2 regions of the Streptomyces sp. NPDC059785 genome follow, and region 1 is predicted to be linked to the other one. Evidence: predicted binding sites of a transcription regulator. Region 1 holds the regulator's gene; the other holds the start of a gene.
The links. The regulator HrcA, encoded in region 1, represses chaperone genes, less so after heat shock. The targets are predictions, from matches to a motif close to TTNGCACTCNGNNNNNCNGAGTGCNAA.
Positions count from the first base shown of each region.

Region 2: the regulator HrcA is predicted to act here: its motif matches at 2,658-2,684, upstream of groES (co-chaperone GroES).

Region 1 covers NZ_JBHWHV010000017.1:116,675-121,084, forward strand. Annotated here, with positions in the region: gene ACFV6E_RS16000 (nitronate monooxygenase) at 1-1,022, opposite strand, end outside; gene dnaJ (molecular chaperone DnaJ) at 1,134-2,270, opposite strand; gene hrcA (heat-inducible transcriptional repressor HrcA) at 2,271-3,287, opposite strand; gene ACFV6E_RS16015 (MBL fold metallo-hydrolase) at 3,479-4,216, shown strand; gene ACFV6E_RS16020 (DUF3097 domain-containing protein) at 4,261-4,410, shown strand, end outside.
Region 2 covers NZ_JBHWHV010000085.1:518-4,927, reverse strand. Annotated here, with positions in the region: gene ACFV6E_RS39095 (methyltransferase domain-containing protein) at 1-469, opposite strand, end outside; gene ACFV6E_RS39090 (polysaccharide deacetylase family protein) at 560-1,570, shown strand; gene ACFV6E_RS39085 (polysaccharide deacetylase family protein) at 1,890-2,627, shown strand; gene groES (co-chaperone GroES) at 2,829-3,137, shown strand; gene groL (chaperonin GroEL) at 3,256-4,410, shown strand, end outside.

The DNA of each region.
Region 1 (4,410 bases):
GCCAGCACCTCCACGAGCTGTCCCGCGGGCAGTTCGCGCGCCAGCCGGTGCCCCTGCCCCGCCCACAGCGCCATGCCCTGCGCGTCGCCCGCCTTGGCCGCCGCCTTGCGCAGCGGCGAGGTGAGGTGGTGGACGTCGGGGTAGGCGGCGGGCGCGTACGGGCCGTGCTCGCGCAGGAAACGGTTGACCAGTCCCCGGGCCGGGCGCCCGGAGAACGCCCGGGTCAGTTCCGTACGGACGAACAGCGGGTCGGTCAGGGCCCGCTTGTGGATGAGGGCGGCACCCGATTCCGGGGTGGCGAGGAAGGCCGTGCCGAGCTGGGCGGCGCTCGCGCCCGCCGCGAGCACCGCGGCGATCTGGCTGCCGCGCATGATGCCGCCGGCCGCGATCAGCGGGAGATGGACGGTCTCGCGGGTACGGGCGAGCAGGGCAAGCAGTCCGAGTCCGGCGCCGTCGGTCTCGACGCTGTCGCGGTGGGTGCCCTGGTGGCCGCCCGCCTCGACGCCCTGCATGATCACCGCGTCGGCGCCCGCCTGCTGCACGGCCAGCGCCTCCTCGGGCGTGGTCGCGGCCACCATCGTCGTGGTGCCGACGCGGGCCAGCGCGGCGAGGACGTCGGGCGCCGGGCAGCCGAAGTGGAAGGAGACCACCGGCACCGGGTTGTCCAGCAGGACGGCGAGCTTGACCTCGTAGCCGTCGTCGCGGCCGCTGTCGGGGTCGCCCAGCTCGGTCCCGTACCAGGCGGCCTCTCCGGCGAGCTGGTGGGCGTAGACGCCGACGGCCGACGGGTCGGCCAGATCGGGCTGCGGCATGAAGAGGTTCACGCCGAACGGGCCGGACGTGAGCCCGCGGAGCTGCTTGATCTCCTGGTACATGCCGTCGGCGGTCTTGTACCCGGCGGCGAGGAATCCGAGGCCGCCGGCGTCGGACACGGCGGCGGCGAGCTGCGGCACCGAGACGCCGCCCGCCATGGGGGCCTGCACGATCGGATACCGGAGGAGACCGGTCAGCGCGGAGGACATGACGGCATGTTGTCACGTCCTGGGGACAAGTCCGAATCCGCCCTTCCGCCCGGCAGCGGCCGCGCGGAACGGCGGTCCCCGGCCGCTGTCCGCGGCCGGGGAGGGCGTCCGTCAGCGGCCGTTGAAGGCGTCCTTGAGGCGGGAGAACAGGCCCTGCTGGCCCGGCTGGAACTGCCCCGTGGGCCGCTCCTCGCCGCGCAGCTGCGCCAGCTCGCGCAGCAGCCGCTCCTGCTCCGGTTCGAGCTTGGTCGGCGTGGTCACCTCGACGTGCACGATGAGGTCGCCGCGGCCGCCGCCGCGCAGATGCGTGATGCCCCGGCCGTGCAGCGGGATCGACTGCCCGGACTGGGTGCCGGGCCGGATGTCGACCTCTTCGAGGCCGTCGAGGGTCTCCAGCGGCACCTTCGTGCCGAGCGCCGCCGCGGTCATCGGGATGGTGACCGTGCAGTGCAGGTCGTCGCCGCGGCGCTGGAAGGTCGCGTGCGGCAGCTCGTGGATCTCGACGTAGAGGTCACCTGCCGGGCCGCCGCCGGGGCCGACCTCGCCCTCGCCCGCGAGCTGGATCCGCGTGCCGTTGTCCACACCGGCCGGGATCTTCACGGTCAGGGTCCGGCGGGAGCGTACGCGCCCGTCGCCCGCGCACTCCGGGCACGGGGTCGGCACGACCGTCCCGAAGCCCTGGCACTGCGGGCAGGGCCGGGACGTCATGACCTGGCCCAGGAAGGACCGCGTCACCTGCGACACCTCGCCGCGGCCGCGGCACATGTCACAGGTCTGCGCGGTGGTACCGGGCGCGGCGCCCTCGCCGTTGCACGTGGTGCAGACGACGGCGGTGTCGACCTGGATGTCCTTGGTCGTGCCGAAGGCGGCCTCGTCGAGGTCGATCTCCAGCCGGATCATCGCGTCCTGGCCGCGGCGCGTGCGCGAGCGCGGCCCGCGCTGCGACGCCGTCCCGAAGAACGCGTCCATGATGTCCGAGAAGTTGCCGAAGCCGCCGGCGCCGAAGCCGCCCGCGCCCTGGCCGCCGCTCTGCGAGAGCGGGTCGCCGCCGAGGTCGTAGACCTGCTTCTTCTGCGGGTCCGACAGGACCTCGTAGGCGGCGTTGATCTCCTTGAAGCGCTCCTGCGTCTTCGGATCGGGATTCACGTCCGGGTGCAGCTCGCGCGCGAGCCTCCGGAACGCCTTCTTGATCTCGTCCTGGGACGCGTCGCGGCGCACGCCGAGTACGGCGTAGTAGTCCGTGGCCACCTACGACTCCGCCAGGATCTGTCCGACGTACCGTGCCACTGCGCGTACCGCTCCCATCGTTCCCGGGTAATCCATGCGGGTCGGTCCGACCACGCCGAGTTTGGCCACTGCCTCGCCGCCCGAACCGTAGCCGACCGAGACCACGGATGTGGAGTTGAGTCCCTCATAGGCGTTCTCGTGACCGATCCGTACGGTCATGCCCGAATCCCCCGCCTCGCCGAGGAGTTTGAGGAGAACGACCTGTTCCTCCAGGGCTTCGAGGACGGGCCGGATGGTGAGGGGAAAGTCATGCCCGAAGCGGGTGAGATTGGCGGTGCCGCCGATCATCAGCCGCTCCTCGGTCTCCTCCACCAGCGTTTCGAGGAGGGTGGAGAGCACCGTCGAGACCGTGCCGCGGTCCTCCGCCTCGAAGGCCTCCGGCAGGTCCTGCACCAGCGGCGGGACGTCCGCGAAGCGGCGGCCCGCGACCCTGCTGTTCAGCCGCGCCCGCAGGTCCGCGAGCGAGGCCTCCCCGAACGGGGCCGGACAGTCGATCATGCGCTGCTCGACCCGCCCGGTGTCCGTGATGAGGACCAGCATCACCCGCGCCGGGGCGAGCGACAGCAGCTCCACGTGACGCACGGTCGACCGGGTCAGCGACGGGTACTGCACCACCGCGACCTGCCGGGTGAGCTGCGCGAGCAGCCGCACCGTACGGCCCACCACGTCGTCGAGGTCGACGGCGCCGTCGAGGAAGTTCTGGATGGCCCGGCGCTCGGGCGCCGTCATCGGCTTCACGCCGGCGAGCTTGTCGACGAACAGCCGGTAGCCCTTGTCCGTGGGGATGCGCCCGGCGCTGGTGTGCGGCTGCGCGATGAACCCCTCGTCCTCCAGGGCCGCCATGTCGTTGCGCACCGTCGCCGGGGAGACGCCGAGGCTGTGCCGCTCGGTGAGGGCCTTGGAACCGACCGGCTCCTCGGTCCCGACGTAGTCCTGGACGATGGCGCGCAGCACCTCGAGCCTGCGTTCACTGAGCATCGCGCACACCTCCAAGATCGCTCCGCGTCCTTCACCCTGGCACTCAGCGCACGGGAGTGCCAGCTTCCCCGGCCCAGTGTACGGCCGTGAGGTACGGCCCCGGCAAGGGCGGGCCCGCCCGCCGTGACGAGGTGCACCGACCTGTCCTGCGATGTCCTGCCGTCGCGCGTCCCCGCCGTTAGCGTCATGGCATGAAGGTGACTTGGGAAGAGCCCGCGTGGCAGGAACTCGCGCCGGCGGTCGGCCGGACCCGCCTGCCCGTCTGGGACTGCACGACCGGACTCGTGGTCGGCGACGGCGCCGCGCTGCTGGTCGACACCGGTTCGAGCCTGGCCGAGGGGGCCGCGCTGCGGGCGGCGGCGGGCCGGCTGCTCGGCCCCGCGGGGCGTGTGACGCACATCGCGCTCACGCACCCCCACTTCGACCACGTCTTCGGCACGGCGGCGTTCGCCGGGGCGGAGGTGTTCGCGGCGGTGGGCATGCCCGCGCTGCTGGCGGCGGACCGCGAGGGACTGCGCGCGGACGCGGTGGCCCAGGGCCTGGACCCCGAGGCGGCGGACGAGGCGGCGGACCTCCTGGTCCTCCCCCACCACCAGGTCTCCGGCGAATGGACCCTGGACCTGGGCGGCGGCACCCGGGTCCTGCTGGCGAACGTGGGCCCCGGCCACACCGCCCACGACCTGGCGGTCCTGGTCCGGGGCGACGCCGGCTCCCCCGAGATCGTCTTCTGCGGCGACCTGGTCGAGGAGTCGGGCGAGCCGCAGGCGGGCCCGGACGCGGTGACCTCCCAGTGGCCCGCGGCCCTGGACCGGCTGCTCGCGCTGGGCGGCGAGGACGCGGTCTACGTGCCCGGCCACGGCGCGGCGGTGGACGCGGCGTTCGTCCGCGCGCAGCGGGACGCACTGGCGACCCGCTTCGGCGTGTCGTAGCGGTTACGAGGTATGCGGGCCCCCCTTCTCCTATCGTCATCCGAATGCGCCAGTACTCGCCGGACCTGACCCCTCCGTGGAAGAAGAACAAGCCCGTGCCCGAGGTCCCGGCGGACCCCGGTCTGGTGGTCGAGGACCCCGGCACCGGGTTCTGCGGTGCCGTGATCCGCTGCGAGGCGGGCACGGTGACCCTG
Region 2 (4,410 bases), on a different contig from region 1:
CGTCGGCGTTCGCCCGCGCCGTCGCGGCCGTCACCGGGTCCCGGTCCACGGCGAGGACCCGGATCCCGGCGCGGGCCAGCGCGATCGCGTCGCCCCCGATGCCGCAGCACAGGTCGGCCACCGAGCGCACGCCCAGCGCCCGGAACCGTTCCGCGCGGTACGCGGCGACGCTGCTCCGCGTGGACTGCTCGACGCCGTTCGGCGTGAAGAACATCCGCTCCGCGTCCGCGGGCCCGAACTTCGCCACCGCCCGCTGCCGCAGCCGCTCCTGCGCGAGCGCGGCGGTGACCAGGGGGGCGGGGTGCTCGCGGCGCAGCCGGGTGGCTACGGCCAGCTCCCGGTCCCGGGCGGTGCCGCGCACCTCGGTCAGGAGGGCCTGGCCTTCCGGCCTGCGGAGGGCGGCGAGCTGGCTGAGCTGGTCCGGCTGGTCCGGCTGGTCCGGCTGGTCGGGCTGGGCGTGATCGGTCACCGGCCCATTGTGGGCCAGTCGGTGGATGGTGCGCTTCCGGCGGCGCTGTCAGCGCCTTCCGGGGGCCCTGAGCTGCGAGGATCCGGCGCCATGCGACTGGTACGACAAAATGATGAGAACGGTGCGAAGTGGACGCGGTGGGGTGCTGTGTGCCGGTCCGCATCGTGCGGCGCCGTGCGCCGGGTGCGCCGGGTGCGGCGGGTGCGGCGGGTGCGCCGGTCCGCGCTGTGCCGGTTCCGGGGGGTTCTCGCCGTACTCGCCGTCTCCGCGCTCGCGGGCGGCTGCACCGCCACGGACACCGTGCGGCCCGCCTCCGGGCAGCAGCCGCTCCAGGCGCCGCCCGCCCGTGCGCTGGACGCGTACGCCGCCAAGCTGCGGGCCGCGCACGTCGCGCGGGTCGCCGCGGCCAGGCGCTGGGGGCTGGCGAAGGTGCCGCTGGTCGCGCCGCCCGCGCCCGACGAGAAGCCGGAGATCCACACGCGCGACGGCTTCGAGGTCGACGGGCAGGACGAGTTGCCGCCGGTCTTCACCACCGTCCCCACCAAGGACAAGGTCGTCTTCCTCACCATCGACGACGGTGCCGAGAAGGACCCCGAGTTCCTGCGGATGATGAGCGATCTGAAGATCCCGTACACCGCCTTCCTCACGCACTACATCGCCAAGGACGACTACGGCTACTTCCGGAAGATGCAGGCGGCGGGCGTCGGTCTGAACAACCACACGCTCCACCACCGTTATCTGCCCGCGCTCTCCTACAAGCGGCAGAAGCGCGAGATCTGCGGCATGCAGAAGATCATGCGCAAGGAGTTCGGCAAGCGTCCTACGCTCTTCCGGCCGCCCTACGGCAACTACAACGAGGACACCCTGCGCGCCGCCAAGTCCTGCGGCATCAAGGCGGCGCCGCTGTGGAACGAGGAGGTCTTCGTCGACCACTGGGAGTACCGCGAGTGGGACCGGTCGCTGCATCCGGGGGACATCGTCCTCACTCATTTCCGGGGGCGCGACCAGTGGCACGGCACCATGACCGACATGGTCCGCCGTTTCATGAAGAAGGTCACCGCCAAGGGGTATGCCGTGGCGCGTCTGGAGGATTACCTGTGAGGACGTCGTGCCGCCGGTGACCGTACGGGGGCGAGGGCGAGGGCGAGGGCGGGGGCGAGGGCGAGGGCGGGGGCGGGGGCGGGCGCGGGGCCTGGTCGCCGGGCTTCTCGTGGGCGTGCTGCTCGCCGTGGTCACCGGGTGTGCGCAGTCCGTCGATCCGATCGAGCGGCTGGGGCGGAAGGCGGCCCAGCGGGTCCGGCCCCAGCACGGGCCGGACGGGGGGCGCGGGCCCGGCGGGCGGCGCTCGCCGTGCCGGGGGTGGGTCGGGGCCGCGCCGGTACATCCGCCCGTCGCTCCCGCGGTCACCTCCGGGGTTCACATGGTCCCGTTGGTGTGCGACCACGTGATCGACGGGCATGTGATGTACCGGCACGGCCCCTTCCGCGCGCCGGCGGCCGCGGGTCGTGGGCACGACGGTGAACGACGGGCGGGGGATGGGCCTGCCTATCGTCGCTGGGGGCTCGATGCGCCCTTGGCCCCCGCCCCACCGCATGGGCGGCCGGCCCTCGGTGGCGGGCTGCCGCCTGTGGTCGATCGTGTGGTCACTCGTGACAGGGTCGTCTTTCTGACCTACGACGATGCCGCGGAGCGTGATCCGCGGTTCGTCGACATGGTTCGTGAGCTGCGGCTGCCGGTCAGCGTCTTTCTCACCGACGATGTGGTGGGGCCCGGTTACGGGCACTTCGCGCGGCTGCGGGCGTTCGGTGCGAGTCTGCAGAACCACACCCTCGATCACGTCGCCCTGCGCGGCCTGCCGTACGCCGGACAGCGCGCCGAGATCTGCGGTCAGCGGGACAAGCTCGGCGCGCGCTTCGGCGTCCGCTCCCGGCTCTTCCGGCCGCCCTATGGTCTCTACGACGCCACCACGCTGCGCGCCGCCGCCGACTGTGGGGTGTCGGCAGTGGTCCTCGGGCGGCGGCCGGGGGTGCGGGCGCCGCGGGCCGGGGACATTCTCATCGGCGGTGATGATCCGGATCTCGCGGGGGCGCTGACCCGGTTGTTGCGCCAGGTCCAGGAACAGGGGCTCACCCCGGCACGTCTGGAGGACTATCTCTGAGGGGCGCGTCAACGGCGCGCCGCGACTCAATTGGCACTCCGCTTGACCGAGTGCTAATCGCGGTCATAGTCTCAGGTCTGGCACTCCCCACTGGAGAGTGCCAACAGCGACGGGCAGGTCCGGCACCCGCGACGACGGATCGACCTGGTCGCCACCTCAGACAGTTAACCCCGTGAGATCTCCGAAGGGGGAGGTCGGATCGTGACGACCGCCAGCTCCAAGGTTGCCATCAAGCCGCTCGAGGACCGTGTTGTGGTCCAGCCGCTCGACGCCGAGCAGACCACGGCCTCTGGCCTGGTCATTCCGGACACTGCGAAGGAGAAGCCCCAGGAGGGCGTCGTCCTCGCCGTGGGCCCGGGCCGCTTCGAGGACGGTAACCGTCTTCCGCTCGACGTCGCCGTCGGCGACGTCGTGCTCTACAGCAAGTACGGCGGCACCGAGGTGAAGTACAACGGCGAGGAGTACCTCGTCCTCTCGGCTCGCGACGTCCTCGCGATCGTCGAGAAGTAATTCACCCAGTTCTGCTGATGCAGTGAACTGCGCCCCTGGCCCCCGCGACCTTTAATGACCCGGGCGCTGGGGGCGCGGTTTTTTCTCCCGAGTTTTCCGAGAGGGCTGAATCGCTCCCATGGCGAAGATCCTGAAGTTCGACGAGGACGCCCGTCGCGCCCTTGAGCGCGGCGTCAACAAGCTTGCCGACACGGTCAAGGTGACGATCGGCCCCAAGGGCCGCAACGTCGTCATCGACAAGAAGTTCGGCGCCCCCACCATCACCAACGACGGTGTGACCATCGCCCGCGAGGTCGAGGTCGACGACCCGTACGAGAACCTCGGCGCCCAGCTGGTGAAGGAGGTGGCGACCAAGACCAACGACATCGCGGGTGACGGTACGACCACCGCCACCGTGCTCGCCCAGGCGCTCGTCCGCGAGGGTCTGAAGAACGTCGCCGCCGGTGCGTCCCCGGCCCTGCTGAAGAAGGGCATCGACGCGGCCGTCGCTGCCGTGTCCGAGGACCTTCTCGCCACCGCCCGGCCGATCGACGAGAAGTCCGACATCGCCGCCGTCGCCGCGCTGTCCGCCCAGGACCCGCAGGTCGGCGAGCTGATCGCCGAGGCCATGGACAAGGTCGGCAAGGACGGTGTCATCACCGTCGAGGAGTCCAACACCTTCGGTCTGGAGCTGGACTTCACCGAGGGCATGGCCTTCGACAAGGGCTACCTGTCGCCGTACATGGTGTCCGACCAGGAGCGTATGGAGGCCGTCCTCGACGACCCGTACATCCTGATCCACCAGGGCAAGATCTCCTCCATCCAGGACCTGCTGCCGCTGCTGGAGAAGGTCATCCAGACCAACGCCTCCAAGCCGCTGCTGATCATCGCCGAGGACGTCGAGGGCGAGGCCCTGTCGACCCTGGTGGTCAACAAGATCCGCGGCACCTTCAACGCGGTGGCCGTCAAGGCGCCCGGCTTCGGTGACCGCCGCAAGGCCATGCTCGGCGACATCGCCACCCTCACCGGCGGCACCGTCATCGCCGAAGAGGTCGGCCTCAAGCTCGACCAGGTCGGCCTGGACGTGCTCGGCACCGCCCGCCGTGTCACCGTCACCAAGGACGACACCACGATCGTCGACGGCGCCGGCAACTCCGAGGACGTCGTCGGCCGCGTCAACCAGATCAAGGCCGAGATCGAGGCCACGGACTCCGACTGGGACCGCGAGAAGCTCCAGGAGCGCCTCGCGAAGCTGGCCGGCGGCGTGTGCGTGATCAAGGTCGGCGCCGCCACC